One region of the Streptomyces sp. NPDC047315 genome, then DNA from elsewhere that is predicted to be linked to it. Evidence: riboswitches for the same ligand, from Rfam matches in the RefSeq annotation. Region 1 holds a riboswitch; each other region holds the start of a gene.
The links. Region 1 has a riboswitch for cobalamin ahead of cobN (cobaltochelatase subunit CobN). Riboswitches for the same ligand answer to the same signal wherever they lie in the genome.
Positions count from the first base shown of each region.

Region 2: linked by a shared signal. The riboswitch ahead of ABZ842_RS18200 (cobalamin biosynthesis protein) and the one ahead of cobN (cobaltochelatase subunit CobN) in region 1 are both predicted to bind cobalamin.
Region 3: linked by a shared signal. The riboswitch ahead of metE (5-methyltetrahydropteroyltriglutamate--homocysteine S-methyltransferase) and the one ahead of cobN (cobaltochelatase subunit CobN) in region 1 are both predicted to bind cobalamin.

Region 1 covers NZ_JBEYTZ010000063.1:8,022-18,009, forward strand. The annotation lists gene cbiE (precorrin-6y C5,15-methyltransferase (decarboxylating) subunit CbiE) at 55-1,284, shown strand; gene cobM (precorrin-4 C(11)-methyltransferase) at 1,281-2,030, shown strand; gene ABZ842_RS37550 (cobalt-precorrin-6A reductase) at 2,074-2,814, shown strand; gene ABZ842_RS37555 (precorrin-2 C(20)-methyltransferase) at 2,839-4,344, opposite strand; gene ABZ842_RS37560 (precorrin-8X methylmutase) at 4,365-5,036, opposite strand; gene cobG (precorrin-3B synthase) at 5,033-6,337, opposite strand; cobalamin riboswitch at 6,406-6,525, shown strand; gene cobN (cobaltochelatase subunit CobN) at 6,567-9,988, shown strand, end outside.
Region 2 covers NZ_JBEYTZ010000014.1:55,047-65,034, reverse strand. The annotation lists gene ABZ842_RS18225 (ZIP family metal transporter) at 1-301, shown strand, start outside; gene ABZ842_RS18220 (cobyrinate a,c-diamide synthase) at 381-1,871, opposite strand; gene cobO (cob(I)yrinic acid a,c-diamide adenosyltransferase) at 1,865-2,464, opposite strand; gene ABZ842_RS18210 (putative cobaltochelatase) at 2,469-4,538, opposite strand; gene ABZ842_RS18205 (cobyric acid synthase) at 4,801-6,363, opposite strand; gene ABZ842_RS18200 (cobalamin biosynthesis protein) at 6,360-7,340, opposite strand; cobalamin riboswitch at 7,502-7,633, opposite strand; gene ABZ842_RS18195 (hypothetical protein) at 7,762-7,986, opposite strand; gene ABZ842_RS18190 (inorganic phosphate transporter) at 7,999-9,303, opposite strand; gene ABZ842_RS18185 (class II aldolase/adducin family protein) at 9,608-9,988, shown strand, end outside.
Region 3 covers NZ_JBEYTZ010000033.1:60,846-70,833, forward strand. The annotation lists partial or broken gene ABZ842_RS30845 (XdhC/CoxI family protein) at 1-1,213, opposite strand, end outside; gene ABZ842_RS30850 (hypothetical protein) at 1,338-1,535, opposite strand; gene ABZ842_RS30855 (molybdopterin cofactor-binding domain-containing protein) at 1,499-2,140, opposite strand; gene ABZ842_RS30860 (molybdopterin cofactor-binding domain-containing protein) at 2,121-2,537, opposite strand; gene ABZ842_RS30865 (response regulator transcription factor) at 2,551-3,234, opposite strand; gene ABZ842_RS30870 (serine protease) at 3,388-4,137, shown strand; gene ABZ842_RS30875 (GNAT family N-acetyltransferase) at 4,214-4,756, opposite strand; cobalamin riboswitch at 5,056-5,256, shown strand; gene metE (5-methyltetrahydropteroyltriglutamate--homocysteine S-methyltransferase) at 5,427-7,745, shown strand; gene ABZ842_RS30885 (enoyl-CoA hydratase/isomerase family protein) at 7,756-8,853, opposite strand; partial or broken gene ABZ842_RS30890 (FCD domain-containing protein) at 9,071-9,529, opposite strand; gene ABZ842_RS30895 (AraC family transcriptional regulator) at 9,636-9,988, shown strand, end outside.

The sequences.
Region 1 (9,988 bases):
CGAACCCCGAGGTACCCAACCGTGAGCGTCGAACGCCACACCGCGCCCGCCGCCGTGACCGTCGTAGGGATCGGCGCCGACGGGTGGGAGGGGCTGCCCGAAGGCTCGCGCACCGCGCTCCTCGACGCCCAGGTCCTGATCGGCGGCCCCCGCCAGCTCGACCTGCTGCCGCCGAAGTGCCCGGGGGAGCGGATCGCCTGGCCGTCGCCGCTGCGGCCCGCGGTCCCCGGGCTCATCGCCGCCCACACCGGGCGCCGCATCGCCGTCCTGGCCAGCGGCGACCCGATGTTCTACGGCATCGGCCGCACCCTCACCGAGATCCTCGGGCCCGACGCCGTGCACGTCCTGCCGCACCCCTCCGCCGTCTCCCACGCCTGCGCCCGCCTCGGCTGGCCCCTGGAGGACGTGGACGTCGTCACCCTCGTCGGCCGACCCGCCGCCCGCCTCGCTGCCGCTCTGCACCACGGCCGGCGCGTGCTCGTCCTCAGCGCCGGCGCCACCACCCCCGACGAGGTCGCCGCCCTGCTGCGGGACCGCGGCTTCGGACCCAGCCCGATGCGCGTGCTCGAACAGCTCGGCGGGCCGCAGGAGCGGGTGGGCGATCCGGCCCCCGCCGACCACTGGTCGCAGCCGCCCGGCGACCCCCTCAACGTCGTCGCCGTCGAGTGCCGCCGCGCCCCCGACGCGCTGCGCATCGGCGCCGCACCCGGACTGCCGGACGCGGCGTACGAACACGACGGGCAGCTCACCAAGCGCCACGTACGGGCCGCCGCGCTCGCCGCGCTCGCACCCGCACCCGGCGAAACGCTCTGGGACGTCGGCGGCGGATCCGGCTCGATCGCCGTGGAGTGGATGCGGACCCACCCGACGTGCCGCGCCGTCAGCGTGGAACGCGACCCCGTCCGGGCCGGACGCATCACCCGCAACGCCGAGCGGCTGGGGGTGCCGGGGCTGCGCGTCGTCACCGGCGCCGCCCCCGCCGCCCTGGCCGAACTGCCCACTCCGCACGCGGTGTTCATCGGCGGCGGACTCACCGCACCCGGCCTCCTCGACGCCTGCTGGCAGGCGCTGCCCGTCGGCGGTCGGCTCGTCGCCAACACCGTGACGCTGGAGTCGGAGGCGGTCCTCGCCGACGCCCACCGCCGGCACGGCGGCGAGTTGGTGCGCCTCGCGGTCGCGCACGCCGTACCCGTCGGCGGCTTCACCGGCTGGCGCCAGGCGATGCCCGTGACCCAGTGGGCCGTAGTCAAGACCGTGACCCCATCCCCAGGAGCAGACAGATGACCGTGTACTTCATCGGCGCAGGTCCCGGCGCCGCCGACCTGATCACGGTGCGCGGCGCCCGTACGCTCGCCTCCTGCCGGGTCTGCCTGTACGCGGGCAGCCTGGTGCCGCAGGAACTGCTCGCCGAGTGCCCGCCGGACGCCCGGCTCGTGGACACCTCGCAGCTCGACCTGGACGCGATCACGGCCGAGCTGGTGCGCGCCCACGAGCAGGGGCACGACGTGGCCCGGCTGCATTCGGGGGACCCGTCCGTCTTCGGCGCCGTCGCCGAGCAGATGCGACGTCTCGACGCCGCCGGGGTGCCGTACGAGGTCGTCCCCGGCGTCCCCGCCTTCGCCGCCGCTGCCGCCGCCCTCAAGCGGGAGCTGACCGTGCCGACCGTCGGCCAGACCGTGATCCTCACCCGCATCGCCCAACAGGCCACAGCCATGCCCGAGGGCGAGGACCTGGCGACCCTCGGCCGCAGCCGGGCGCTCATCGTGGTGCACCTGGCCGCCCGGTACGTGGACCGCGTCGTCGACGAACTGCTGCCGCACTACGGCGCCGACTGCCCCGCCGCCGTCGTCGCGTACGCCTCCCGCCCGAACGAACTGGTCATCCGCGGCACGCTCGACGAGATCGCCCGGAAGGTCAAGGACGCGGGGGTGGTGCGCACCGCCGTGATCATGGTCGGGCGGACCCTGGGGGCGGAGCACTTCCGCGACAGCCACCTGTACTCGCCCGAGCGCGAACGGCACACGTGCTGACCCGGCGGGGCGGCAGCCGTACGCCACGGGGGACGGGACGGCCGTGCACGTACTGATCCTCGGCGGCACCACGGAGGCCCGCGGCCTCGCCGAACTCCTCGCCGCCGACGAACGGCCCGACCTACGGGTGACCACGTCCCTGGCCGGCCGGGTGGCCTCGCCGCGGCTGCCGCCCGGACAGGTGCGGGTCGGAGGCTTCGGCGGCGTCGACGGGCTGACCGCATGGCTGGTGGAGCACCGGGTGGCCGCGGTCGTCGACGCCACGCACCCCTTCGCCCGCACGATCAGCTTCAACGCGGCCCGGGCCGCGGCCGACGCACGGGTCCCCCTGCTCGCGCTGCGCCGCCCCGGCTGGCAGCCGACCGAGGGCGACCGATGGCACGAGGCCGACTCCCTGGAAGAGGCCGCCGGCGTGCTGCCCGGGCTCGGCCGACGCATCTTCCTCACCACCGGACGCACGGGGCTCGCGGCCTTCGCCGACCTCGTCGACCCGTGGTTCCTCGTACGGTCCGTGGACCCGCCGCAGGCCCCGCACCCGCCCCGGATGGAAGTCCTGCTCGACCGCGGGCCGTTCGCCATCGACGGGGAGCGCGCACTGTTGCGCCGCCACCGGATCGACGTCGTCGTCACCAAGGACAGCGGGGGAGCGGCCACCGCGCCGAAGCTGGTGGCCGCCCGGGAAGCGGGGCTGCCCGTCGTCGTGGTGCGCAGGCCCCCGACGCCCGAAGGAGTGCCCGCCGTCGCCACACCGGACGAGGCCGCAGCCTGGGTCCGCAGTCACTGACGCCCGGTGGGCGCCAGTGACCCCTCACGCCTCCGGATAGCGCCGCGGCGTCCAGACGACCTCCTCGCCGTCCCCGCCGTCCCCGCGCCGCACGGCCCGCGTCTGCGACGAGCCCACCAGCAGCACCGTGCGCATGTCGACCTCCGCCGGGTCCAGTTCGCCCAGCCGTACGACGCGCACCCGCTCGCCGCTGCCGCCGACGTCCCGTGCGACCACCACCGGAGTGTCCGGCGCCCGGTGCTCCAGCAGCAGGTCACGAGCCTTGCCGACCTGCCAGGTGCGGCTTCGCGAACCGGGGTTGTACAGGGCCAGCACCAGATCCGCCGAGGCCGCGGCGCGCAGCCGCTCGGCGATCACCTCCCACGGCTTGAGCCGGTCCGACAGGGAGATCGTCGCGAAGTCGTGGCCCAGTGGGGCGCCCGCGCGGGCGGCGGCGGCATGGGCCGCGGTCACCCCCGGCAGCACGCGCACCGGGACGTGCGCGTACGCCTCCTCGCAAGCCGCCTCCAAAACGGCCGTGGCCATCGCGAAGATCCCCGGGTCGCCCCCGGAGACCACCGCGACCCGCCGTCCGCGCAGCGCGAGTTGGAGCGCGAACTCGGCGCGCTCGGCCTCCACCCGGTTGTCGGAGCCGTGGCGCCGCTGACCGGGGCGGGTCGGCACCCGGTCCAGATAGGTGGTGTAACCGACGAGGTCGTCCGCGGCGGCCAGCGCGCCCCGCGTCTCGGGGGTCAGCCACAGCGGCCCTGCGGGCCCGGTGCCCACCACGACGACCTCGCCGCACGCGCCTTCCCCGGCCGTCGGACGCTCGACGTCGACGCGGCTCGGCAGCACGGCGACGGAGAAGTACGGCACCGACTCCGGGTCCACGTCGGCGAGGGCCGCCAAACGCTCCCCCTCCATCGTCGCCCGCTCCACGTACCGGGCGTCCGCCAGCCGGCCCGCGCCTTCCAACGCACGGCGCACCGAGGGGAAGGTGCGCCCGAGCTTCATCACCACCGCCGAGTCCGTCGAAGCGAGCCGCGCCGTCAGCTCCTCCTCGGGCAGCGTGCCCGGCAGGATCGTCAGCACCTCCTCGCCCTCCGCGAGCGGGGTGCCGAGCCGGGCCGCCGCGGCGGACACCGACGTGACGCCCGGGATCACCTCGGTCTCGTACCGGTCGGCCAGCCGCTTGTGCATGTGCATGTACGACCCGTAGAAGAGTGGATCGCCCTCCGCGAGGACCGCGACGGTGCGACCGGCGTCGAGGTGCACCGCGAGCCGGGCCGCGGCCTCGGCGTAGAACTCCTCCATCGCGCCCCGGTAGCCGCCGGGATGGTCCGTGGTCTCCGTCGTGAGCGGGTAGACCAACGGCTCCTCGACGTGGTCGGCGCGCAGGTGCTTCGCCGCGATCGAGCGGGCGATGGACCGCCCGTGCCGGGCGCTGTGGTACGCGACCACGTCCGCCTCCGCGATCGCCTCGACCGCGCGCAGGGTCATCAACGAAGGGTCGCCGGGGCCCAGGCCGACGCCGTACAGCTTGCCGTTCACGCTTGTGTGCCCGCTCTCGTTCACTCTTCTTCGCTCGCGATCGCGTTGAGCGCGGCGGCGGCGATGGCGCTGCCGCCCCGACGGCCCCGCACCACCAGGTGCTCCAGCCCCGACGGGTGCGCGGCGAGGGCGTCCTTGGACTCGACGGCGCCGACGAAGCCGACGGGGACGCCGATGACCGCGGCCGGCCGCGGCGCGCCCTCCTCGATCATCTCCAGCAGCCTGAACAGCGCGGTGGGCGCGTTGCCGACGGCGACCACGGCGCCCTCCAGCCGGTCCCGCCACAGCTCCATCGCGGCGGCGCTGCGCGTGGTGCCGAACCGGGCCGCCAACTCGGGCACGGCCGGGTCGGACAGGGTGCACACCACGTCGTTGTCGGCGGGCAGCCGCTTGCGGGTCACACCGCTCGCCACCATCTGGACGTCGCAGAGGATCGGCGCCCCGGCGCGCAGGGCCTCGCGGGCGCGGGCCACCACTGCGGGCGTGTACGCGACGTCGCGCACCAGATCGACCATTCCGCAGGCGTGGATCATCCGCACCGCGACCTGGCTGACGTCGGCGGGCAGGCCCGCGAGGTCCGCCTCCGCGCGGATGGTGGCGAAGGACTGCCGGTAGATCGCGGCGCCGTCCTTCTCGTAGTCGTAGGTGGTCACGGTGTTCTTCTCGCTGCTCTCGGTCGTGGTGCGGCTCATGGGGCGATCGCCGCCAGGGCGGTGGCGAAGTGGGAAGGGTCGTCCAGTGCGGTGGTACGGGGGTCGCGGCCCTGCACCGCGGCGGTCAGCCGGTATCCGCCGTCCGGCGCGGCGACCGCGTCGATCAGATCGCCGCGCGGGCGCCCGCAGCGCCGCTCGCACCCGGACCAGTACACGGGCAGGGGTGCGCGGCCGACGGCGACCAGGGCGCGCGTGGCGTCCGCCCGTACGTCAGTACGGGACTTCGCGCACCCGGGCCGACCGACGCAGGCGCCGACGCGGAGCCAGGGGGAGGCGGGGTCGACGACGAGGCCGGCGGCCTCCAGCCGGTCCAGCGCCGTGGCCGCCTGCGGGCCGTCGAGGTCCGGCACCGGTACCACGACGCCCCGCCACGGGGTCAGCCGCAGCTCGCCGCTCGACGGGGACGCGGCGACACCGATCAACTCCCCCCACTGCGCGGCGGAGAGACGACCCAGCGGAACGTGTACGGACAGGGCCGTGCCGACGGCTCCCGGCGGGGGACCGGCGGTGTCCACCGGCTCGCGCTGCGCCGTCTTCTCGAAGTCGACTGCGCCGTCCGTCAGTCGACGGCCCACCGCGCTCGCCAACTCTTCGGCTGCCACGGCGAGTTCGTCCACCCGCCAGACCGGCGTCCCGCTCGCCGCTACGGTCGTGAGGAAAGCCTCCGCGGCCAGGACGGCCGACCGCGGCGCGTCGTCCGCGGACACCCGCAGCACCGCCCCGGTCGACCCGAGGCACAGGGCGGCCCCGCCGTCGGCCCTCGCCCGTACGGTCACGTCGGCGCCCAGCCCGGCCACGTCCCCGCGCCCGTCGTCCAGGGCGAACAGGAACCGCCCCGACAACTTGCGGGTCGCACTGCTCGCGCACAGGAACCGGTCCAGGGCCGTCAACCACGGCCGCACGTCGTGCAGACCGCGCCCGTCCAGGCCCGACAGCGGCGACGCGACGACGTTGCGCACGCGTTCGTGCCCGGGGGCGGGCAACAGCCCGGCAGCACCCAGCACCTCGGCCAACTCGGCGCCGCAGCCCTCCCGCAACCCCCGCAGCTGAACGTTCCCGCGTGACGTGAGGTGGAGGTCACCGTCCCCCAGTCGCCGGGCCGCTGCTGCCAGCGTCCGCGCCTGCGCGACGGTCACCACGCCCCCGGGGAGGCGGACCCGGGCCAGCGCGCCGTCGTCCGCGGCGTGCAGCCGCAAGGTCCCCGGGCAGGCGTCGCCACGTTCCCGCGCAGCCGTCGTGGCCTGGGGCGATGAAGGTGAGGGAGCCATGGCGGCGAGCATACCGATCGTCACACCGGTGGTACGTCCCGCCCTCGTCGCCCGGCCCTTACTATGTCTCGGGCGGACCAGCCGGTCCGCCATCGCCACGACGGCGACAGGGGAGGAAGCCCGGTGTGAATCCGGCGCGGTCCCGCCACTGTGAACCCGACCCGCAAGGGCCGGGTGAGCCAGGAACTCCCGCCGTCTGACACGCCCGGGGCGCGGACACCCCGAGGAAGGCCGACGCCGCATGATCCTGCTCCTGTCGACATCCGACACCGACCTGCTCAGCGCCCGTGCGTCCGCGGGCCCGGTGCCCTACCGCTTCGCCAATCCGGCCCGTCTCCCGCTGGACGACCTGCCCGCCCTCCTCGACGGGGTCGACCTCGTCGTCGTACGACTCCTCGGCGGCCTGCGCGCCTGGCAGGAGGGGCTCGACCTGCTGATGGCCGACGGGACGCGCCCCGTCGTCGTCCTCTCCGGCGAACAGGCCCCCGACGCCCAACTGATGGCCGCCTCCACCGTCCCCGTCGGGATCGCCGCCGAAGCCCACGCCTACCTCGCCCACGGCGGGCCGACCAACCTGGAACACCTCGCCCGTTTCCTGTCCGACACGGTCCTGCTCACCGGCCACGGCTTCGATGCTCCCGCACCGGCCCCCACCTGGGGCCCCCTGGAGCGGACCGCGCCGCCCGCCGGCGACGGCCCGAACGTCGCCGTGCTCTACTACCGCGCCCACCACATGAGCGGGAACACCGCCTTCGTCCACGCGCTGTGCGACGCCGTCGAAGCCGCCGGCGGACGGCCCCGGCCCCTGTACGTCGCCTCGCTGCGGGCCCCCGAGCCCGAGCTGATCGAAGAGCTGCGCGCCGTCGACGTCATCGTCACCACCGTCCTCGCCGCCGGCGGCACCAAGCCCGCCGACGCGTCCGCCGGCGGCGACGACGAGTCCTGGGACGCCGGCGCGCTGACCGCGCTGGACGTGCCGATCCTCCAGGCCCTGTGCCTCACCGGATCGCGCGCCGCCTGGGAGGAGAACGACGAGGGCGTCTCCCCGCTGGACGCGGCCAGCCAGATCGCCGTGCCCGAGTTCGACGGCCGACTGATCACCGTGCCGTTCTCCTTCAAGGAGATCGACGCCGACGGCCTGCCCGCGTACGTCGCCGACCCCGAGCGCGCCGCCCGCGTCGCCGGCATCGCCGTCCGCCACGCACGCCTCAGGCACATCCCGGCGGCCGACAAGCGCCTCGCCCTCGTACTGTCCGCCTACCCGACCAAGCACTCCCGCATCGGCAACGCCGTCGGCCTCGACACCCCCGCCAGCGCCGTCGCCCTGCTGCGCCGACTGCGCACCGAGGGCTACGACTTCGGCGACACGGACGTCCCCGGCCTCGCCTCGGGCGACGGCGACGAGCTGATCCGCGCGCTGATCGACGCGGGCGGACACGACCAGGACTGGCTCACCGACGAACAGCTCGCCCGCAACCCGGTCCGCATCCCCGCGGCGGACTACCGGCGCTGGTTCGCCACCTTGCCCAAGGAGCTGCGCTCGGCCGTCGAGGAGCACTGGGGCCCGGCCCCGGGCGAGATGTTCGTCGACCGCAGCGCCAACCCGGAGGGCGACATCGTCCTCGCGGCCCTGCGCTTCGGCAACCTGCTCGTGCTGATCCAGCCGCCGCGCGGCTTCGGAGAGAACCCGATCGCGATCTACCACGACCCCGACCTGCCACCCTCCCACCACTACCTGGCCGCCTACCGCTGGATCGCCGCCCCGCAGTCCGACGGCGGCTTCGGCGCCGACGCCATGGTCCACCTGGGCAAGCACGGCAACCTGGAGTGGCTGCCCGGCAAGAACGCGGGCCTGTCCGCCGCCTGCGGCCCGGACGCCGCACTCGGCGACCTGCCGCTGGTCTACCCGTTCCTCGTGAACGACCCCGGCGAGGGCACCCAGGCCAAGCGGCGCGTGCACGCCACCCTCGTCGACCACCTCGTCCCGCCGATGGCCCGCGCCGACTCCTACGGCGACATCGCCCGCCTGGAACAGCTCCTCGACGAGTACGCCCAGATCTCCTCGATGGACCCGGCGAAGCTGCCGGCCATCCGCGCCCAGATCTGGACCCTCATCCAGGCCGCCAAGCTGGACCACGACCTGGGCATGGCCGACCGCCCCGACGACGACGGCTTCGACGACTTCCTCCTCCACGTCGACGGCTGGCTGTGCGAGGTCAAGGACGCCCAGATCCGCGACGGCCTGCACGTCCTCGGCACCGCGCCCGCCGGGCCCGACCGCGTCAACCTGGTCCTCGCTATCCTGCGCGCCCGCCAGATCTGGGGCGGCGCCACCGCCCTGCCCGGCCTGCGCGAAGCCCTCGGCCTCGACGAGTCCGCCGCCACCCGTACGACCGCGGACGAAGCGGAGCAGCGGGCCCGCGACCTCGTCCAGGCGATGGAGGACGCCGGCTGGGACCCGGCCGCGGTCCCCACCGAGCACGGCGAACAGGTCGCCGCCGTCCTGGAGTTCGGCGCCCGCGAAGTCGTCCCCCGGCTCGCGGCGACCACGGACGAACTCGACCACGCCGTGCACGCCCTGGCCGGCGGCTTCGTCCCCGCCGGCCCCTCGGGCTCGCCCCTGCGCGGACTGGTCAACGTGCTGCCGACCGGCCGCAACTTCTACTCCGTCGACCCCAAGGCCGTGCCCTCCCGCCTCGCGTGGGAGACCGGACAGGCCCTCGCCGACTCCCTCGTGGAGCGCTACCGCACGGACAACGGCGAATGGCCCACCTCCGTCGGGCTCTCGCTGTGGGGCACCAGCGCGATGCGGACCGCCGGCGACGACGTCGCCGAAGCCCTCGCCCTGCTCGGCGTCCGCCCCGTCTGGGACGACGCGTCCCGCCGGGTGACCGGTCTGGAGGCCATCTCGCAGGAGGAGCTGGGCCGGCCCCGGATCGACGTCACGCTGCGCATCTCCGGCTTCTTCCGCGACGCCTTCCCGCACACCATCGGCCTGCTCGACGACGCCGTGCGGCTGGCCGCGTCCCTCGACGAGCCGGACGAGGTCAACCACGTCCGCGCCCACGTCCGGGCCGACCTGGCGGAGCACGGCGACGAACGCCGCGCCACCACCCGGATCTTCGGCTCCCGCCCCGGCACGTACGGCGCCGGCCTCCTCCAGCTCATCGACTCCCGCGACTGGCGCACCGACGCCGACCTCGCCGAGGTCTACACGGTGTGGGGCGGCTACGCCTACGGCCGGGAGTTGGACGGCCGTCCCGCGCGCGACGAGATGGAGACCGCGTACCGACGCATCGCGGTGGCGGCGAAGAACACCGACACCCGCGAACACGACATCGCCGACTCCGACGACTACTTCCAGTACCACGGCGGGATGGTCGCCACGGTCCGCGCGCTGCGCGGCACCGCGCCGGAGGCGTACATCGGCGACTCCACCCGCCCGGAGACGGTCCGCACCCGCACGCTCGTCGAGGAGACCTCCCGGGTCTTCCGCGCCCGGGTGGTGAATCCCAAGTGGATCGAGGCGATGCGCCGCCACGGCTACAAGGGTGCCTTCGAACTCGCCGCCACCGTGGACTACCTCTTCGGCTACGACGCCACGACCGGCGTGATCGCCGACTGGATGTACGACAAGCTCACCGAGACGTACGTGCTGGACCC
Region 2 (9,988 bases), on a different contig from region 1:
CGCCGACGGCTTCAACACGTACACGATCACCAGCCTGTACGGGAACACCCGCGCCCGCGCCCTCGCGATGCTCTTCGCCGACGCCTGCGCGCCGGTCGTCGGGGCCGCGTCGACACTGCTGTTCACGATCCCCCTCGAAGCCCTCGGCAGCTACCTGGGCTTCTTCGGGGGCGCGTTGCTCTATCTCGCGGCGGCGGAGATCCTGCCCGAGGCGCACCACACCCACCCCGCCCGCTCCACCCTGCTGTGCACGGTCGGCGGCGTCGGGTTCATCTGGCTGGTGGTGGGCCTCGGCCACTGACGTGGTCACCGCGGGGCGCCCGGTGGCGCGCAGCGTGTGCAGTGCATGCAGTAACGATTCTTCAGCGCGGGCCCGCCGCTCATGGCGAGCACCCGTCCACCAGACGCCGGGCCACGCCCGGCTCGGCGGCCCAGTGCACGTGCAGATAGCTCGCGTGCACGCCCTGCTGCACGAACCCCTCGGTCCGTCGCACCGGCCGGTGCATTCCCCACGCCGGCGTCGTACCGGCGCCCGGCTCGACCACGGTCCGGTGGAACTCGTGGCCCCGCATCCGGGTGCCGACCGTGGCGAGCGAGCTGTCGCTGACGGCGACGGCGTCCCGGTACCCGAGGGTCAGCCGGTCCGACATCCGCGCCGTCGCGTCGATGACCCCGCACATCGGCTTCCCGTCCAACGACCGCGTGAGATAGAGCAGCCCGGCGCACTCGGCGACGACGGGTCCGCCGCGGCGGGCGAACGCGGCGACGGCCCGCCGCAGCGGCTCGTTCGCGGACAGTTCGTCCGCGTACACCTCCGGGAACCCGCCGCCGATGACGATGCCCGACGTGCCCTCGGGCAGCGCCCCGTCCCGCAACGGGTCGAAGGCGACGACCTCCGCGCCGTGCGCTCGCAGCAGCTCCGGATGCTCCGCGTACCCGAACGTGAACGCGGCGCCCCCGGCAACGGCGACAACCGCCTTCCGCCCACCCCCGGGCCGAGGGCCCTCGCTGGGCGCGGCGCCATCGGTGGGGGCATACCCCCGCCGCTCCACCTCGCCGGCGGCAGCACATCCAGCCCCGCCGGCGATTGAGGCGCGGGGGTGTGGGGGCAGCGCCCCCGCAGGAGGCGCCGCGCCCAGCGGGACGGCTGCATACGGGCTCCACGCACGCGTGCGTAGGCTCGGGGCCGAGCGGGCCAGAGCCAGCAGGCCCGGCAAGTCACAGTCGCGCCGCACCAGCGCAGCCATCGCGTCCACCGACGCCACCGCGTCCGCCGAGCGCTCCGCCACCGGCACCAGGCCCAGGTGCCGGGAGGGCGTCGTCACCGACGCGCCCCGGCGCAGCGCGCCGAGCACGGGGACGCCCACCGCCTCCAACGCCTCCCGCAACAGCTCCTCGTGGCGGTCGGAGCCCACCTTGTTCAAGATCACCCCGCCGATGCGGACCTCGGGGTCCCAGGTCACGAAGCCGTGCACCAGCGCGGCGACGGAGCGCGACTGCGACGACGCGTCCACCACCAGCACCACCGGCGCCCGCAGCAACTTCGCCACCTGCGCCGTCGACGCCAACTCGCCCTGCCCGGACGCACCGTCGTACAGGCCCATCACGCCCTCGACCACGGCCACGTCGCACCCCGCCGCCCCGTGCGCGAACAGCGGGGCGACCTGCTCGGGGCCGCACAGGTACGCGTCGAGGTTCCGCCCCGGCCGGCCGCAGGCCAGCGAGTGGTAGCCCGGGTCGATGTAGTCGGGCCCCACCTTGTGCGGGGACACGGCGAGCCCCGTCGCGGCGAAGGCCGCCATCAGACCCGTCGCAACGGTGGTCTTGCCGCTGCCCGACGCCGGCGCGGCGATCACGAGACGTGCTACCACTCGATGCCCCGCTGGCCCTTCTGACCGGCGTCCATCGGGTGCTTGACCTTGCTCATGTCGGTCACCAGATCGGCCAGCTCCAGCAGCTCCGCGGGGGCGTTGCGGCCGGTGACGACCACGTGCTGGGTGCCTGGGCGGTCCCGCAGCACCTCGACCACCTCCGCGACGTCGACCCAGCCCCAGTGCAGCGGGTAGGCGAACTCGTCGAGGACGTACAGCCGGTACCGCTCCGCGGCCAGGTCACGCTTGACCTGCTCCCAGCCCTCCCGGGCCGCCTCCTCGTTGCTGAACTGCCGGTCGCGCTGGACCCACGACCAGCCCTCGCCCATCTTGTGCCAGTCCACCGTGCCGCCCTCGCCGGACGCCCCGAGGACGGTGAGGGCGCGCTCCTCGCCCACCTTCCACTTCGCCGACTTCACGAACTGGAACACCCCGATCGGCCATCCCTGGTTCCAGGCGCGCAGCGCCAGCCCGAAGGCCGCCGTCGACTTGCCCTTGCCCACGCCCGTGTGGACGAGGACCAGCGGCCGGTTGCGGCGCTGGCGTGTGGTCAGTCCGTCGTCGGGGACGACGGACGGCTGTCCCTGTGGCATCTGCTCACGCGGCCCTTCTGCTGTCACCAGCGGTTCGTACGTCCTTCACCAGGCCCGCGATCGCATCCGCCCGCAACTCGTCGAGCGTGACCGCGGTGCCCCCCAACTCCCCGGCGAGCCGGCCCGCGAGCCCGAGCCGCACCGGGCCGGACTCGCAGTCCACGACGATCGAAGCCGTGCCCTGCGCCGCGTGCAGCCGCGCCGCCCGGGACGCCAGCGCCACCGGCTCGGGCCCGCCGGTCGCCCGGCCGTCGGTGACCACGACCAGCAGCGGACGGCGCGCGGGATCGCGCATCCGCTCCACCCGCAGCACGTCGTGCGCCGTGAGCAGCCCCGCGGCGAGCGGGGTGCGCCCGCCGGTGGACACCTGGTCGAGCCGGGCCGCCGCGGCGTCCACGGAGGACGTCGGCGGCAGCACCACCTCGGCGTCCCGCCCCCGGAAGGTGACCAGGCCGACCTTGTCGCGCCGCTGGTACGCGTCCAGCAGCAGCGACAGCACCGCGCCCTTGACCGCGCCCATCCGCCGACGGGCCGCCATCGAACCCGAGGCGTCCACCACGAACAGCACCAGGTTCGACTCGCGCCCCTCCCGCACCGCCTGCCGCAGATCGTCCCGGCGCACCACCAGGCCGGCGCCGCTGCGCCCGCGGGAGCGCTGGTGCGGAGCGGCGGCCCGGACCGTCGCCGCCAGGTGCAGCCGGCCGAGCGCGCCCCGGGGGCGGCGCGAGCCGGTGGTGCGGCCGTGCTCGGCACGGGCGCGGGACCTGCGGCCCGCCGCGCCGTCACCGGTGCCGGGCACGGTCAGCGCCTTCGTACGGAACGGCTCGCCGGCGGAGACCGCCTGCTGTTCGGCGCTGGCGCCGACGGACTCCGGCTGGTCGGAGGAGGGCGACTGGGCCGGGACGTCCGGGGCGGCCGGTGACTCCGGTGCCTCAGGTCCGTCCTGTGGCGGCTGACCGCCGCCGCCCCCGCCGCCGCCCCCGCCGCCGCCCCCGCCGCCGCCCCCGCCGCCGTCCGGGTCCGGCTCCGGGTCGTCGTCGGAGTCGGGAGCGGGGTCGTTCGGGGCGGACTGCTCCAGCGTCTCGTCCAGCTTGTCCTCGTCCAGACCGGGCGCGTCGAAGGGATTGCGCCGGCGTCGGTGCGGCAGCGCCAACAGCGCCGCCTGCCGTACGTCGTCGGCGAGCACGTCCTCGCGCCCCGCCCACGCCGCCAACGCCGTCGCCGTACGGGCCATCACGATGTCCGCGCGCATGCCGTCCACCTCGAACGCGGCACACGTCGCGGCGATCTGGCGCAGCGCCACGTCCCCGAGCCGCACCCGCGGCAACAGCGCACGCGCGGCCGTCACGCGCGCCCGCAGCGCGTCCTCCTCCGCGGCCCACTCGGCGGCGAACGCCACCGGGTCGTCGTCGTACGCGAGCCGGCGCCGCACCACCTCGACCCGCTGGTCGGGCTCGCGGGACGCCGCGACCTCCACGGTGAGCCCGAACCGGTCCAGCAACTGCGGGCGCAGCTCGCCCTCTTCCGGGTTCATCGTCCCGACCAGCAGGAACCGGGCCGCGTGCCGTACGGACACGCCCTCCCGCTCCACGTACGAGGCACCCATCGCGGCGGCGTCCAACAGCACGTCCACCAGGTGGTCGTGGAGCAGGTTCACCTCGTCGACGTAGAGGATGCCGCGGTGCGCGTCCGCGAGGAGCCCCGGCTCGAAGGACTTCACGCCCTCCGCGAGCGCGCGCTCGATGTCCAGCGCACCCACCAGCCGGTCCTCGGACGCGCCGACGGGCAACTCCACCATCCGCGCGGCCCGCACCGCGCCGGGGCCCGGCTCGTGCGGGCCGTCGGGGCAGTCGGCGTCCGGGGCGGCGGGGTCGCAGGAGAAGCGGCAGCCGGCGACGACGGCGATGCCGGGCAGCAGCGCGGAGAGCGCGCGCACGGCGGTGGACTTGGCGGTGCCCTTCTCACCCCGGACGAGGACGCCGCCGACGCGCGGCGACACCGCGTTCAGAAGCAGCGCGAGCCGGAGGTCGTCCTGCCCGACGAGGGCGGTGAACGGATACGGGGTGCGGCTCATGCGGGTGCCTCCGGCTCGCGGGGTGGGGTCCGTTGTGGTTGCGGTGGTCGCTCGGCTGCGGGCTGTCTGCGGTTGTTCGCGCAGTTCCGCCCCCCACGCCCTCTGGGCATAGGTGGGGGCACCCCCACGCCTTCAGGGCGTAGGGGGCGGAACTGCGCGACAAGCCCACCACCGGGCCGCGGACGCAAACGTTGAGTGTTTGCCACGGCGCGACCGCGACCGCGACCGGAGGTCGGAGGGAGGTGGGGATTCGGCCCGGCCTTCATGACGGCGTTCCCGGGGCGCCCGGGTGGCCCGGTGGGACGAAGGGGAGGTTCGGAGGGGCGCCGCCTTCGATCAGGCGCCACAGCGCGTCGGTGTCCGCGTGTTCCGCGATCAGGTCGCCCAGGCGGTCCAGCTGTTCCTCGCGCAGCGCCGCGAACGACGTGTCCGGCGCCGGCACGAAGCGCCGGCCCGCCGCCTGTGCGACCCGCCGCAAGAAGCCGCGGCGGAAGCCGTCGCTCTCCAGCGAGCCGTGCCAGTGCGTGCCCCACACCGCCCCCACCCGGCAGCCGTCCAAGAACGCCTCGCCGCCCAGCACCTCGGCGACGCCGTGGTGGATCTCGTACCCCTCCACCGGCTCCCCGAGCGCCGAACCGGTCGGCCGGGCCAGCGTCTTGTCCGTCGCGAACCGCACCCGCACCGGCAGCAGCCCGAGTCCGGCGACCTCGCCCGCGCGGGACTCCACGTCGTCCTCGACGTGCTCGCCCAGGAGCTGGAAGCCGCCGCAGATCCCGAGCACCGGGCGGCCCTCGGCGGCCCGCCGCACGAGCGCGTCGGCGAGGCCGCGCTCCCGTAGCCACGCCAGTGCCCGGACCGTGCCCCGGGTACCGGGGACGACGACCAGGTCCGCGTCCACCAGCTCCTCCGGCCGGTCCACGAACCGCACCACCACGCCCGGCTCGGCCGCGAGCGCGTCCACGTCGGTGAAGTTGGACATCAGGGGCACGGCGCACACCGCCACCCGCAGCACCTCGTCGCCGACCGGGGGAGCCACCACCGACTCGCGCACGGCGCCGCGCAGCGACACCCGCAGGCCGTCCTCCTCGTCGATGCCGAGCCCGTGCGCGTACGGCAGGACGCCGTACGAGCGGCGCCCGGTGATCCCTTCGAGCATGTCGAGGCCCGGCCGCAGCAGGCTCACGTCACCGCGGAACTTGTTGACCAGGTACCCGGCGACCAGGCGCTGGTCCGCCGCGTCGAGCAGCGCCGTGGTGCCGAAGAAGGACGCGAACACGCCGCCCCGGTCGATGTCGCCGACGACGAGCACCGGCAGCTCCGCGGCGCGCGCCACGCCCATGTTCACGATGTCCGTGCGCCGCAGGTTGATCTCCGCGGGGCTGCCGGCGCCCTCGCAGATCACGGCGTCGTACGTGCTCCGCAACTCCTCCAGGCACTCCACGACCGTGGACAGCAGCGCCGCTCGGCCGCCGCCGGCGGCCGGGGTCCCCGAGCCGAAGAAGCCGCGGGCGCTCATCTCCCCGACCGGGCGGCCCAGCAGGACCACCTGGCTGGTGCGGTCGCTGCCGGGCTTGAGCAGCACCGGGTTCATCAGCGCGGTCGGCTCCACCCGGGCGGCCTGCGCCTGCATGGCCTGGGCCCGCCCGATCTCGGCGCCGTCGCGCGTCACGTACGAGTTGAGGGACATGTTCTGGCCCTTGAAGGGGGCCACCTTCACGCCCTGGCGGGTCAGCCAGCGGCAGATCCCCGCGGTCACCACGCTCTTGCCCGCGTCGGACGTCGTACCTGCGACGAGCAGTCCGCCGCCGCGTCGCTGACCGCTCATATGGCCCGCCCCTTCCGAAGTCGTACCGGCACCTGCGTACGGGCCAGTCGGCCGGCCAGCAGCCGCGCGGCCACGCTCGTGCCCAGCGCCAGCACGCCGACGCGCCGCGACAGCCGCACCGCGCGCGCCACGTCGGTGACCGCGACCGGGCGGGCGGCGCCGTTGAGCACCGCCCGGTGCTCCGTCCGGCCGCCGTACGACAGCGTGCCGCCGAGCCGCACTCCGAGCGCGCCCGCGAACGACGCCTCCACGGGGCCCGCGTTCGGGCTCGGATGGCGGTGCGCATCGGCCCGCCAGGCACGTACCGCCGCGCGCGGGTCGTCCCCGGCGACCACCGCGAGGGCGGCCGTCAGCCGCGCCCCCGGCCAGCCGACGACGTCGTCCAGGCGCGCCGAGGCCCAGCCGAACCGGCGGTGCCGCGGCGATTTGTGGCCCACCATCGCGTCGAGGGTGTTCACCGCACGGAAGCCCACCAGACCGGGCACGCCGGCGAGCGCGCCCCACACCAGGGCCCCCACCACGGCGTCGGAGGTGTTCTCGGCGACCGACTCCACCACCGCGCGTGCGATCTGCTGCTCGGACAGGGAGTGCGGATCCCGGCCGCACAGGTGCGGCAGCCGCGCCCGGGCGGCGGCGAGGTCGCCGGCCGCCAGCGCGTCCCCGACGGTGCGCGCCTCCCGCCCCAGCGACGTGCCCCCGACCACGGCCCAGGTGGCGGCGGCGGTCAGGGCGAGGGACGCGGCGGAGTGACGGCGCGCCCCGTGCGCGACGAGCGCCGCGGCGCCGACGGCGCCCCCGGCGCACACGGCGGTGTGCAGCGCGCCCCACCCGCGGTGGTCACGCCACAAGGTGCGCTCCACGGCGCCTGCGGCCCGGCCGAAGGCGGCGACGGGGTGTCCCCGGCGCGGATCGCCGAACAGCAGGTCACCGAGGACGCCGGTGGCGGCGCCGTACGCGAAGACACGGTCGGGCCGCACGGTTCAGCCGGCCGTCGGGCCGCAGGGCCGCGGGTCGCGCCGTCCGCGGGGGAGCAGCGGGCGCGGGGCGCGCCCCGGTGCTCTTCCCGGTGCGTGCAGAGCAGGTACGAAGCCGCAGCCGCGCATGTCGCATGTCCTCACTCAGGGTGTCCGCGCCCTGGTTCGACGTGATCGGCGGCGAGAGTTCCTGGCTCCCGGGGAGGGCTCCCCGGTGACAGTGGCGGGACCGCGCCGGATTCGCACCGGACTTCCTCTGCTGCCGCCGTAATGGCCCCGGCAGTCCACCACGGGGTGAGAAGGGCCGTCAACTTGCCCTTGACCTGCGACGGAGCCGTACGCACCACGACGGGCCGGGTCGTACGTCCAGCGAGGACGTACGACCCGGCCCGTCGTGGCGCGGTGCTGCGGCCGGATCGGCCGGTCAGTCGACGATGAGATAGATGCCGTAGGCCACGGCCACCGCGCAGAGCGCGAAGCAGGCGTACGCACCGGTGCGCGTCAGCACTCCGGAGCCACCGCCCGAGGCGCTCGCGGTCTCCTGCTTGCTGAGCATCACCACGCCCAGCGAGAAGAGGCCGACGAGGGCGACGGTGGCGACGAGGCTCACGCCGAAGACGGAACCGAGGGCTTCCCAGTCGATTTTCATGTTGCTCTGTCCTTACACCGCAGCCGGGCTGGCCGGGCCGTTCTCCGACGTCGAGGACGTGGCGGAGGCGGCGGAGGCCGGGATGGTCTTCGTGAGGTCGGCGCCGTCCGTGGCGCCCATGCCGCCGGCCGGCGGCGGGGTGACGGCCGCGATGGCGTTGGTGACGACGCCGGCGGGCTCGTCGGCGCTCTGTGCAGCGGCGCCGTCGGCCTGCTCGTCGACGTCGTTGACGTTGGTGTGGTCGACGACCTGGCGGCGGGAGATCACCCAGATCGCGGCGCTGGAGGCGACCAGGAAGACCGCGACCACGGCCACGCCCCAGTCACCCTGCTTGGTCACGAACTCGGAGGCGGCGGCGACCAGCGCGGCGGCCGGCAGGGTCAGACCCCAGGCCACGAACATCCGGGTGGCGGTCGACCAGCGGACCACGCCGCCCTTGCGGCCCAGGCCCGCACCCATGACGGCGCCGGAGCAGGAGTGCGTGGTGGAGAGGGAGAAACCGAGGTTCGAGGAGGCCAGGATGACCGTCGCCGCGCTGGTCTGGGCGGCGAAGCCCTGCTGCGGCTGGAGGTCGGTCAGGCCCTTGCCCATGGTGCGGATGATGCGCCAGCCACCGAGGTACGTGCCGAGGGCGATGGCCACGCCCGCGGAGACGATGACCCACAGCGGGGGGTTCGAGCCGGGGTCGAGGACGTCGCTGGCGACCAGGGCCAGGGTGATGATGCCCATCGTCTTCTGGGCGTCGTTGGTGCCGTGGGCCAGGGAGACCAGGCCGGCCGAGGCGATCTGACCCGCCTTGTAGCCCTTCTCGGTGCCCTTGGCGTCCGTGTTGCGGCCGATCTTGTACGTCAGTCGGGTGGCCAGCATCGCGGCGATGCCGGCGACGAGCGGCGCCGCGACGGCCGGGATCAGGACCTTGGTGATGACCGTGCCGCTGTTGACGGCGTCGAAGCCGACGGACGCGACGGTCGCGCCCACCAGGCCGCCCATCAGGGCGTGCGACGAACTGGACGGCAGACCGACCAGCCAGGTCAGCAGGTTCCAGAGGATGGCGCCGACGAGCGCGGCGAAGATGACTTCTGGGGTGATGCCTGATTCGTCGACTATGCCGCTGGAGATGGTCTTGGCGACCTCCACCGACAGGAACGCGCCGACGAGGTTGAGCACGGCGGACATGGCCACCGCGGTCTTGGGCTTCATGGCGCCGGTCGAGATGGTGGTCGCCATCGCGTTGGCGGTGTCGTGGAAACCGTTCGTGAAATCGAACACGAGAGCTGTCACGATCACGATCGCGAGCAGCAGCGTGATGTGTTCCATTTACCCAGGCAATCTATGGACGTCAGTGGCTCGCCGAACGTAAGTAACCTGGGTGAACGGAAGGTGAACTGGGGCGGGACTCACGGTGTCTCCAAGCGGTTCTAATGATTCCGTTTGTGTGTCGTCCGGGGTGCGGACCCACCCCGCCGCCGCCCTCCCGGCCGTCCGCGGCCCCGCGCCGCTGGGCGGCCGACCCTGCGGCGTCGATCTCTCGTCGATCTCCCGCCGCTTTCCTCTGACTTTGTGGTGATATGCATCACGGGTCCCTCTGGGCGACCGCGGCAGCGGCTGACAGGATCGGCACATGACCGAACGGACGTCCTACGACGAGATCGAACACACCTGGCGCGCCCTCGTGGCCACCGCCTGCCGCAGCTCCGCCGACGGCCTGGTCGTCGGCACCTCCGGCAACGTGTCCGCCCGGGTCGGCCCGCTCGTGCTCGTCACCCCGAGCGGAGTGCCCTACGACCGGCTCACCGACCGCGACGTGGTCGCCGTCGACCTCGACGGCCGCCAGGTCATCGGCTCCCTCGCGCCCACCAGTGAACTCTCCCTGCACCTCGCGGTGCACCGGTCCGGCGCCGGCCGCGCCGTGGTCCACACCCACGCCGTGCACGCCACCGCCGTCTCCACCCTCGTCCCGGAGCTGCCGCCGATCCACTACATGGCCGCGGAGGTCGGCGGA
Region 3 (9,988 bases), on a different contig from region 1:
CGGGAGCGGCGGCCGAGGGCCACTGCCTGAGGGCGATCGACCTGCTCGGGGTCGCCCCGCGCCGACCCTCAGCGCGGTCCGGGAGACGGCCGGCGGCGCACTCCCCGTGCCGTGGATGGGCAGGCGCGTGCCGGTCAGCGGCAGGCCCGTGCCCCCGTGGCGTTAGGCGACGACCTCCGCCACTATCGACACGGCCGTCTCCTCGGGGGTGCGGGCGCCGAGGTGCAGCCCGATCGGCGAGTGCAGTCGGCCCACCTCACGGTCCGTCATCCCGATCTCGCGCAGCCGCTTGAGGCGGTCCCGGTGGGTGCGCCGCGACCCCATGGCCCCGACGTACGCGACCGGCAGCCGCAGCGCGCGCTCCAGCAGCGGCACGTCGAACTTGGCGTCGTGCGTGAGGACGCACAACACCGTGCGGGCGTCCACCTCGGTGGTCTCCAGATAGCGGTGCGGCCAGGCGGTGACGACCTCGTCCGCCGCCGGGAAGCGGGCCCGAGTCGCGAACACCGGCCGTGCGTCGCACACGGTGACGTGGAATCCGAGGCACTTGCCCAATCGCGCCAACGCCGCTGCGACGTCGACGGCGCCGAAGACGATCAGACGGGGCGGCGGTGCGCTGGACTCGACGAGCAGCGTGAGCGGCCGGCCGCGGTACGCCCCCTCGCCCTCCACCACGAGCGTGCCGGTGCGCCCCGCGTCGAGCATGGCCCGCGCCTTCGCCGCCGCGGTGCGGGTGAGCGGGGCCAACTCGCCCAGGGTGCCCTCGAACGATCCGTCGGGCCGTACGAGCAGGCCGTGCCCCATCAGTTCGGGCGGGCAGGCGACGACGCGGCCAGTGCGACCGGTTCGCCCGAGTGCACGCGGGAGCGCGCCGCGGTGAGTACGGCTCGCACCGGTTCACCGGCCCGTACCGGCGCCACGAGCACGTCGATGACGCCTCCGCAGGTCGGCCGGCGGCGAACACGCTCTCGTCGCTGTAGCCGAAGCGCTCCAGCACGGGCCGGCCGTCCTTGAGTGCCCGTTGGCACAGCTCGTACACCGCCCCTGCGACGCACCCGCCGGAGATCGAGCCGACGGCCGTGGCCTCGCCGTTCACGGCTAGGCCTGCGCCGGGATCACGGGGCGCGCTACCGCTGACCTGCACCACGGTCTCCACGGCGAAGTCGTGGCCCTGCCCGACCCAGCGGTGCAGGTCGTCGGCCATGTCCAACATGGGATTCTCCGTGGGGCTGTTGCACCGCGGCGACGGTCCCTCGTCGTACAGAGTTCGGCGTTCGGCGTTCGGCGTTCAGCGGTCAGCGGTCAGCGGTCAGCGGTCAGCGGTCAGCGGTCAGCGGTCAGAACATGAGCTGTTCGATCGTGATGGGCAGGGAGCGGACGCGTCGGCCCGTGGCGTGGCGGACGGCGTTGCCGATGGCCGCGGCGAGCCCGACCAGCCCGACCTCGCCGACGCCCTTGGTGCCGACGGCAGTCGCACGGTCGGGCCCGCCGACGAAGATCACGTCCATGTCGGGGACGTCCGCGTTGACGGGCATGAGGTAGTCACCGAAGGTGGCGTTGGCGATGCGTCCGGTCCCCGGTCGGTGACGGTCTCCTCGAACAGGGCCTGGCTGATGCCGCCCACCGTGCCGCCGACGATCTGGCTGGTGGCGGTCTTCTCGTTGAGGATCCGTCCGCCGTCGATCGCGGACACCACCCGCGCCACGCGCAGCAGGCCGAGGGCGGGGTCGATGCGCACCTCGACGAACTTCGCCCCGAAGGCGCCCGCGGCGGCCATGCCGAGCCCTTCCGGCTGCGGAGGCGTGCTCCGGCCGTCGGCGCTGAGCTCCTCCAGTCCGTGGCGGGCCAGGACGTCCGCGAAGGACTCCCCCTGCGCCGGGTCCCGGACGCGGTGGATGCGTCCGTCGGCGACGGTGACGTCGTCGAGCGCCGCGCCGCGCAGCGGAGAGTCGGCATCGGCGGCGGCCACGTCCAAGAACTCCTGCACCAGTCGGCGACAGGCGGTGTCGACGGCGTTGCCCAGGGCGCCGGTGAGACCCGAACCGCCCGCCTGGGGCGCGTACGGCATGTCGGAGTCGCCGAGGTCGAAGCGGACCCGGTCGACGCCCAGGCCCAGCAGTTCAACGACGAGTTGGGTCATCACGGTGTACGTGCCGGTGCCGATGTCGGTCGCGGGTGAGCACGTTGGGGCAGGCGTAGGAGACGGCGGATCCGTGGGATACGGGTTCGTAGTCCGCGTCCTCCATGGCCGCGGAGGACGTGCCGTGGTGCTCGATGGCGACGAGGTCGCCGGCGCGCGTGGCGCCGATCTTGATCCGCTGGACGCTGTCGGGTCGGTGTCCCACCGAGGTGATCATCTCGGGTCGGGTCAGGACGAGCTTGACCGGGCGCCTGACCTCCCGGGCGGCCAGCACGGCGAGGACGACGTGCGGCCACACGCGCAGACCGGCGCCGAAGCCGCCGCCGACGAAGGGGGCGGCACGGCCGAGGCGGTCGGGCCGCGGAGCGTACGCGGCGACCACCGCGGCAACCGTCACGGCAGGCGTACGATCACTGGGCCTGCCCTCCCCGGGGCCCGCGGGAGATGCGGTAGCCGAGGCCGGGGACGGTGTCGATGACCGTCGGGGCGCCGAGTTTGGCGCGGAGCTTGCTGACGGTGATCCGTATCGCGTTGGTGCGGTAGCTGGTCCTCTCCTCCCAGACCTGCTCGATCAGGTCTTCGTTGCTCACCACGGCGCCGCTCGCCTGAAGCAGCACCTCCAGCACGCCGAACTCCTTGCGGGTCAGGGAGAGGAGCCGTCCGTGCCGGCTGGCCTGGCGGCGGGCGGTGTCCAGGACGAGGCCGCGGTGCTCGATCACCGGCGGCAGAGCGGGGTGCGCACGGCGCCCCAGGGCGAGGACCCGGGCCAACAGCTCGGCGTGGTCGAAGGGCTTGGGCAGGTAGTCGTCGGCCCCGAGCGCCAGTCCCGCGATCCGCTCGTGCACGGCGCCGGAGGCAGTGAGCATCAGCACACGGGTCAGCAGCCGACGCTCGACCACCCATCGGCACACGTCGTCCCCGTGGACCCCGGGCAGGTCGCGGTCCAGGACCACCACTTCGTAGCCGCCGGAGTCGAGCTTCGCCAGCGCCTGCGTCCCGTCGTGCGCCACGTCCACCGCGATCGCGTCGCGCCGCAGCCCCTCGGCGACCATCCGCGCCAGGAACTCCTCGTCCTCCACCACCAGTACCCGCATGGCTCCTTCCTATCGCAGCGCGCATTTCCGCAGCGTTTGCACGATCGGATAAGGCGACGAAATCCCCGTCCCGGATAGAACGGAGACCGGCCCGACCGCGCATCCAACGCACCCGCGGAAGGGCCCTGTGCGTCACCAGAGAGAAGGGTTTGCATGAAGCTCATCGAGAACCGGACGGGCCGGCGTCCTGCAATCGTCGGCTCCCTTGCGGCACTTGCCGGGGTGGTAGCCCTCGCGACTCCGGCGCAGGCCGTCGTCGGAGGGTCCGACGCTCCCGCGCCAGAATCCTGGATGGCCTCCCTCCAGACGAAGGACGGCGCGTTCTGCGGCGGCACGCTGATCGACAGCGCATGGGTCCTGACGGCATTTCACTGCGTCGGAAGCGGCATCGCGAAGGACGACATACGGATTCGGATCGGCAGCCTCACCACCGGCACGGGTGGCACGGTCGCCAAGGTCCAGCAGGTCATCAAGCACCCCGACGCCAACATCACGCCCGACGGCGCGTTCGCGGGGCCCGACCTCGCCCTGCTCAAGCTGGACAAGCCGGTGCCCAACCGGCCCGCCAAGCTCAACGCGAAGACGCCGCCGACCGGTACACCGGCACGGCTCTTGGGCTGGGGAAACGCGTGTGAGGTCGACTTCTGCGAACCGGAGAAGCTTCAGGAACTCCAATTGCCCCTGCGCCAGAAGGTCACCGACAAACTCCGCTTCGAGGACGACAGGTTCCGCGGAAGCGGGCCCGGTGATTCCGGCGGCCCGCTGGTCATCAAGTCCGGCGACGGCTGGCGGCTCGCCGGGGTCGTGTCGTCCGGTGGCCGCACCAGCACGTACGCCCTCTCCTCCTTCACCGACGTGGCGCAGTACCGGAAATGGATCGTCCGGAGCATGAAGCAGCACTGACGGGTTGCTCAAGAGCCACACCACGCGTAATCCGACCGGTCGCAGGGGGCGTCGCGCGAAATGACGCCAGGGCGGTTCAGCCGGTCGGTCGGTCGATTCGATAGACGAAGTGCTCGCGGTCGTCGGCGGGATTGTCGGGCTCCAACAACGCTTCGGCGTAGCGGTGGAGCCCGGCCTTCTCCAACATGCGCCAGGAGGCCCGGTTGGCCGCGTGGACGGGCACGACGATGCTCTTCGCGTCCGGGTGATCCGTCCAGGTGGCCGCGACGACGGCCCGGACGATCCGCGTACCGAGCCCCCGGCCGGTCAGCTCAAGGTCACCGATCAGATAGTCCAGGGTCATCGCCTGCTCGGGCACCTCGGCCTGGGACGCCAGGTCGCCGAGGTACTGCGGATAGTCCGCGACCCAGCACCGCTGCACCAGAGCGACCGGGGTTCCGTCGACGGCGACGAGGAGGTCCTCCGACGGCTCCTCGCCCCGGGCCGCCGGCCCGAAGTCGCGTGCGACCGCTTCCGGCGACGTCTCGTGGTTCCACCAGCGCGCGACGTGCGGCTGCAGGAGCCATTGCCGGAGCCGAGGGAAGTCGGATTCGTCGAGTCTGCGCCAGGTGATCGTCACGGGAAGCCTCACGGAGTAGCCGGCATCTGCGGCTGTTATCCCAGACGACCGCTCCTGGCGTCACCCGGATTTCAGCCCGCGGGGAGCCGCGGAAGCGCCCGGGCACGCCCTCGCCCCGATGCCGGGCCGCCTCGGCCCCACCGTCGCAGCGGCCCGGGCCGCGCGTGTGCGACCACGGGCTACCCCGCCCCCTGCCCCTTCACACACCTCGACCGCGTGTCTCATCCCACTGTCCGGATGATGGACGACATGCGGACCCCTTCGGGAATTGCCGCTTAGGGTGACCGGTGCAGCTGGTTCGTCCCGTCCGCCAGGCGGGTGCGTCGCAAGAGGGAACCCGGTGGGAATCCGGGACTGCCCCGCAGCGGTGAGCGGGAACGACCGCCGTCATACGCACTGGGCCCGAGGGGTCTGGGAAGCGACGGCCAGTAGGTGTCCGCCGGAGGTTCCGGCAGGCGTGCCCGCGAGTCCGAAGACCTGCCCGTTGCCCGTACGCGGACCGGTTCCGCATGCGGCCATCTCGGTGACCTCGTGGGCGGGTCGGCGTACACAGCTGAAGCGAACGACCGCGCACATGTCGCGCGTGGACCGTCCGCCGCTGGTGTCACCCTTCGCGTCCCCGTACCCGGTCACCGGGAACTCAGGGATTCATCTCGCGAAGGAGATCTCCGTGACAGCGAAGTCCGCAGCCGCGGCAGCACGGGCCACCGTGTACGGCTACCCCCGCCAGGGCCGGGGCCGGGAGTTGAAGAAGGCGATCGAGGGCTACTGGAAGGGCCGCGTCACCGCCGAAGCCCTCCGGGCCACCGCCGCCGAGGTGCGCCGCAGCAACTGGCAGGAGCTGGCGCAAGCCGGCATCGACGAGGTCCCCACCGGGGACTTCTCGTACTACGACCACGTCCTCGACACCACCGTCATGGTCGGCGCCGTCCCCGAACGCCACCGGGCGGCCGTCGCTCAGAGCGCGCTCGACGGGTACTTCGCGATGGCCCGGGGCACCCAGGACGTCGCCCCGCTGGAGATGACGAAGTGGTTCGACACCAACTACCACTACCTGGTCCCGGAGCTGGGACCGGACACCGTCTTCACCACCGACGCGACCAAGCAGGTCGGTGAGCTCACGGAGGCCCTCACGCTCGGGCTCACGGCCCGGCCCGTCCTCGTCGGACCCGTCACCTATCTGCTGCTCGCCAAGCCCGCCCCCGGGGTGGCCGCGGACTTCGAACCCCTCACCCTCCTCGACCGGCTCCTGCCCGTCTACGCACAGGTCCTCGCGGAGCTGAAGGCGGCCGGCGCCGAGTGGGTGCAGCTCGACGAGCCGGCGCTCGTCGAGGACCGCTCCCCGGCCGAGCTGAACGCGGCGAGCCGCGCCTATCGGGTCCTCGGCACGCTGACCGACCGCCCGAAGCTGCTGGTCGCCTCCTACTTCGACCAGCTCGGCGACGCCCTGCCCGTCCTCGCCAAGGCACCGATCGACGGACTCGCCCTCGACTTCACCGAGAACGCCGCGGCCAACCTCGACGCCCTCGCCGCCGCCGGCGGCCTGCCCGGCAAGCGCCTGATCGCCGGCGTCGTCAACGGCCGCAACATCTGGGTCAACGACCTCTCCAAGTCCCTGGCCACGCTGGGCACGTTGCTCGGGCTGGCGGACCGGGTGGACGTTGGCGCGTCCTCCTCCCTGCTGCACGTCCCCTTGGACGCCGCTCTGGAGCGGGACGTCGATCCGCAGATCCTGCGCTGGCTCTCCTTCGCCCGGCAGAAGACCACCGAGATCGTCACCCTCACCAAGGGCCTGACCCGCGGCACCGCGGCCATCGAAGGCGAACTCTCCGCCAACCGCGCCGCCCGCTCCTCCCGCGCCACCTCGCCCATCACCCGCGACCCCGACGTCCGCGCCCGCGCCGAAGCCGTCACCGACGCGGACGCCCGACGCTCCCGGCCCTACGGCGAGCGGACGGTGGCGCAGCGCGAACGCCTCGGGCTGCCGCTGCTGCCGACCACCACCATCGGCTCGTTCCCGCAGACCGACGAACTGCGGTTGGCCCGGGCCGACCTGCGGGCCGGCCGGATCGACACCGCCGGTTACGAGGAGCGCATCCGCAACGAGATCCGCGAGGTGCTCTCCTTCCAGGAGAAGACCGGGCTCGACGTCCTGGTCCACGGCGAACCCGAGCGCAACGACATGGTCCAGTACTTCGCCGAGCAGCTCACCGGCTATCTGGCCACCCAGCACGGCTGGGTGCAGTCGTACGGCACCCGTTACGTCCGGCCGCCGATCCTCGCCGGTGACGTCTCCCGCCCCGACCCGATGACCGTGCGCTGGACGACGTACGCCCAGTCGCTCACCGACCGCCCCGTCAAGGGGATGCTGACGGGCCCGGTGACGATGCTCGCCTGGTCCTTCGTCCGCGACGACCAGCCGCTCGGCGACACCGCCCGACAGGTCGCGCTCGCGCTGCGCGACGAGGTCGACGACCTCGAAGCGGCGGGGACGTCCGTCATCCAGGTCGACGAGCCGGCGCTGCGCGAGACCCTGCCGCTGCGCGCCGAGGACCGGCACGCCTACCTGGCCTGGGCCACCGAGGCGTTCCGGCTCACCACCAGCGGCGTCACCCCGGGCACCCAGATCCACACCCACATGTGCTACGCCGAGTTCGGGGACATCGTCCAGGCCATCGACGACCTCGACGCCGACGTCATCAGCCTCGAAGCCACCCGCTCCCACATGCAGGTGGCCCGGGAACTCGCCTCCCACGGCTATCCGCGGGAGGCCGGCCCCGGCGTCTGGGACATCCACTCCCCCCGAGTGCCGAGCGCCGAGGAAGCCGCCGCGCTGCTGCGCACCGGGCTGAAGGCGATCCCCGCCGAACGCCTGTGGGTCAACCCCGACTGCGGTCTGAAGACCCGTGGTTGGCCCGAGACGCGTTCCTCCTTGGAGAACCTCGTCGCCGCGGCCCGCGCCGTCCGCGGCGAGCTGCCCGTCTCCTGAACCAGGGCGGTCACGGGCCGGGGCACCCGGCCCGTGACGTGCCGTGGTCGGCGAGGCCGAGTTCGTCCTCGCCGAGCGGGGTGAAGAACCGCTCCACGTCCGCATCCGACACCTCGGCGAGGGCGGCCGGGGACCAACGGGGGTTGCGGTCCTTGTCGATGACCTGGGCGCGGACGCCTTCGACCAGGTCGGGGGTGGACAGCGCGGCGCAGGACACCCGGTACTCCTGGTCGAGGACGGCCTCCAAGGAGCCGAGCCGGCGGGCGCGCCGCACGGCGGCCAGGGTGACCTTGAGCGCGGTGGGTGACTTGGCGAGCAGGGTGTCTGCCGCCTCCTTGGCGGCGAGGTCGCCGTGGGCCTGGAGTCGACCGACGACCTCCTCGACGGTGTCCGCGGCGTAGCAGGCGTCGATCCACCCGCGCCGGGCGGCCAACTCGCCCGGGGGCGCCGACTGGACGTGTCGGGTGAGGGCGTCGCGTACGGGCAGCTCGGCGAGGTCTGCGAGGAGCGTCGGGAGCGAGTCGGAGTGCACGTAATGGTCGGCGAGCCCGCACAGCAGGGCGTCGCCGGGCCCGATCTGCGCCCCGCTCAGCGCCAGGTGGGTGCCCAGCTCTCCGGGGGCGAGCGCGAGGAGGTGGCTGCCGCCGACGTCGGGGACGAAGCCGATCCCGGTCTCGGGCATGGCGACCCGGGAGCGTTCGGTGACGATCCGGACGCTGCCGTGCGCGGAGACGCCGACGCCGCCGCCCATCACGATCCCGTCCATCACGGCGACGTAGGGCTTCGGGAAGCGGGCGATGCGGGCGTTGAGGTGGTACTCGTCCCGCCAGAAGGCGGCCGACGCGGCGCCGCCGCCGCTGCGGACGTCGTCGTGGATGGCGCGGATGTCGCCGCCCGCGCACAGGCCCCGCTCCCCCGCGCCGGTGATGACGACGGTCTCGACGGTCGGGTCGCGCTCCCAGTCGTCCAGGGCGCGGTCGATGCGCCGGACCATCTCGTGGGTGAGCGCGTTCAGGGCGCGGGGGCGGTTGAGGACGATGTGGGCGGCCCGCCCGGTGGTGAGGAGGACGGTCTCCTCGCCACCGGTCGTCGGTGCGGTGTCGGTCATCCGAACGCCTCCGTCGGGCCGCTGGTCACGATGGCACGCATGATCTCGCCGGTTCCTTCCAGGATCTCAGGATCTGGTGGACCCACAGGTCTCGAACGATCATCTCAACGCCGTGGCCGTGGTCGGCATCATCGACCACGCGCGTGGGGCGCGGCAGGGCGCGGCGATCGACTCAGAGGGATCAGAGGGATCAGAGGGATCAGAGGGATCAGAGGGATCAGAAGGAGTGGAGCAGGGCGAGGGTCTGCCGGAGTTCGTCCCGCAGCGCCCGTCCGGCCGCGTCCGCGTCTCCCCGTACGACGGCGTCCACCAGTGCGGCGTGCCCCTCGTCACCGTGGTTCGGGTCGTCGGAGCGGAGGCCGAGCAATTCGACCAGGTCGAGCAGTCGCTGCTCCAACACGGGGACGAACTCGGTGAACAGGCCGGTGAGCACCGGGTCGCGGGCCGCGGCGACCACGGTCCGGTGCAGCGCGATGTCGGCCGCGACGAACTCGGGGTCGTCGGCGTTCGCGGCCTCGCGACGCCTGGCCAGGGCTTCTTGGAGGGCCGTGACGTCGTCCTCCGTCCTGCGCCGCGCGGCCAGTTGCGCGGCCTCCACCTCGACGAGCAGCCGCACCTCGTAGACGTCGGTGATGGCGGCCTGACGCAGTTGGGTGGACCAGTCCTCCTTGGGCTGAACGACTTCCATGTGCTCGTCTGGGCCTACCGCGGAACCGCAACTCGTCGTCGGAGGACGAAAGCGCCGGCTGCGGCAGGGCGACGTCGCCTGGCTGACGGCGGGAATGCGCAACAGCATCACGCTCCCGCGCGGCGCGCTCCTGCTTCCGCTCGGCTCCCGCCCCGGCCCCTCGGCGACCGCGCCGAAGGACGCCCTCGTCCACGGCTTCCCGCCGCAGGCCGAAGGCTTCCTCCTGCACACGGCCGTCGCGAACTACGGCTTCATCCGCCCGGAGGGACACGACCCCAACGGCATCACGCGGAGCTTCATCGAACTCTTCGCCGCTCCGCACCTCCTCACGGCCGCCGACGGATCGGCCTCCTCCGCCGTCAACCGGATCGCCGAGGAGCTCCGACGCAACCCTGCGAGCCGCCGCACGCTCGCCCGGTGGGCCTCGGAACTCGGGGTGGACGCCAG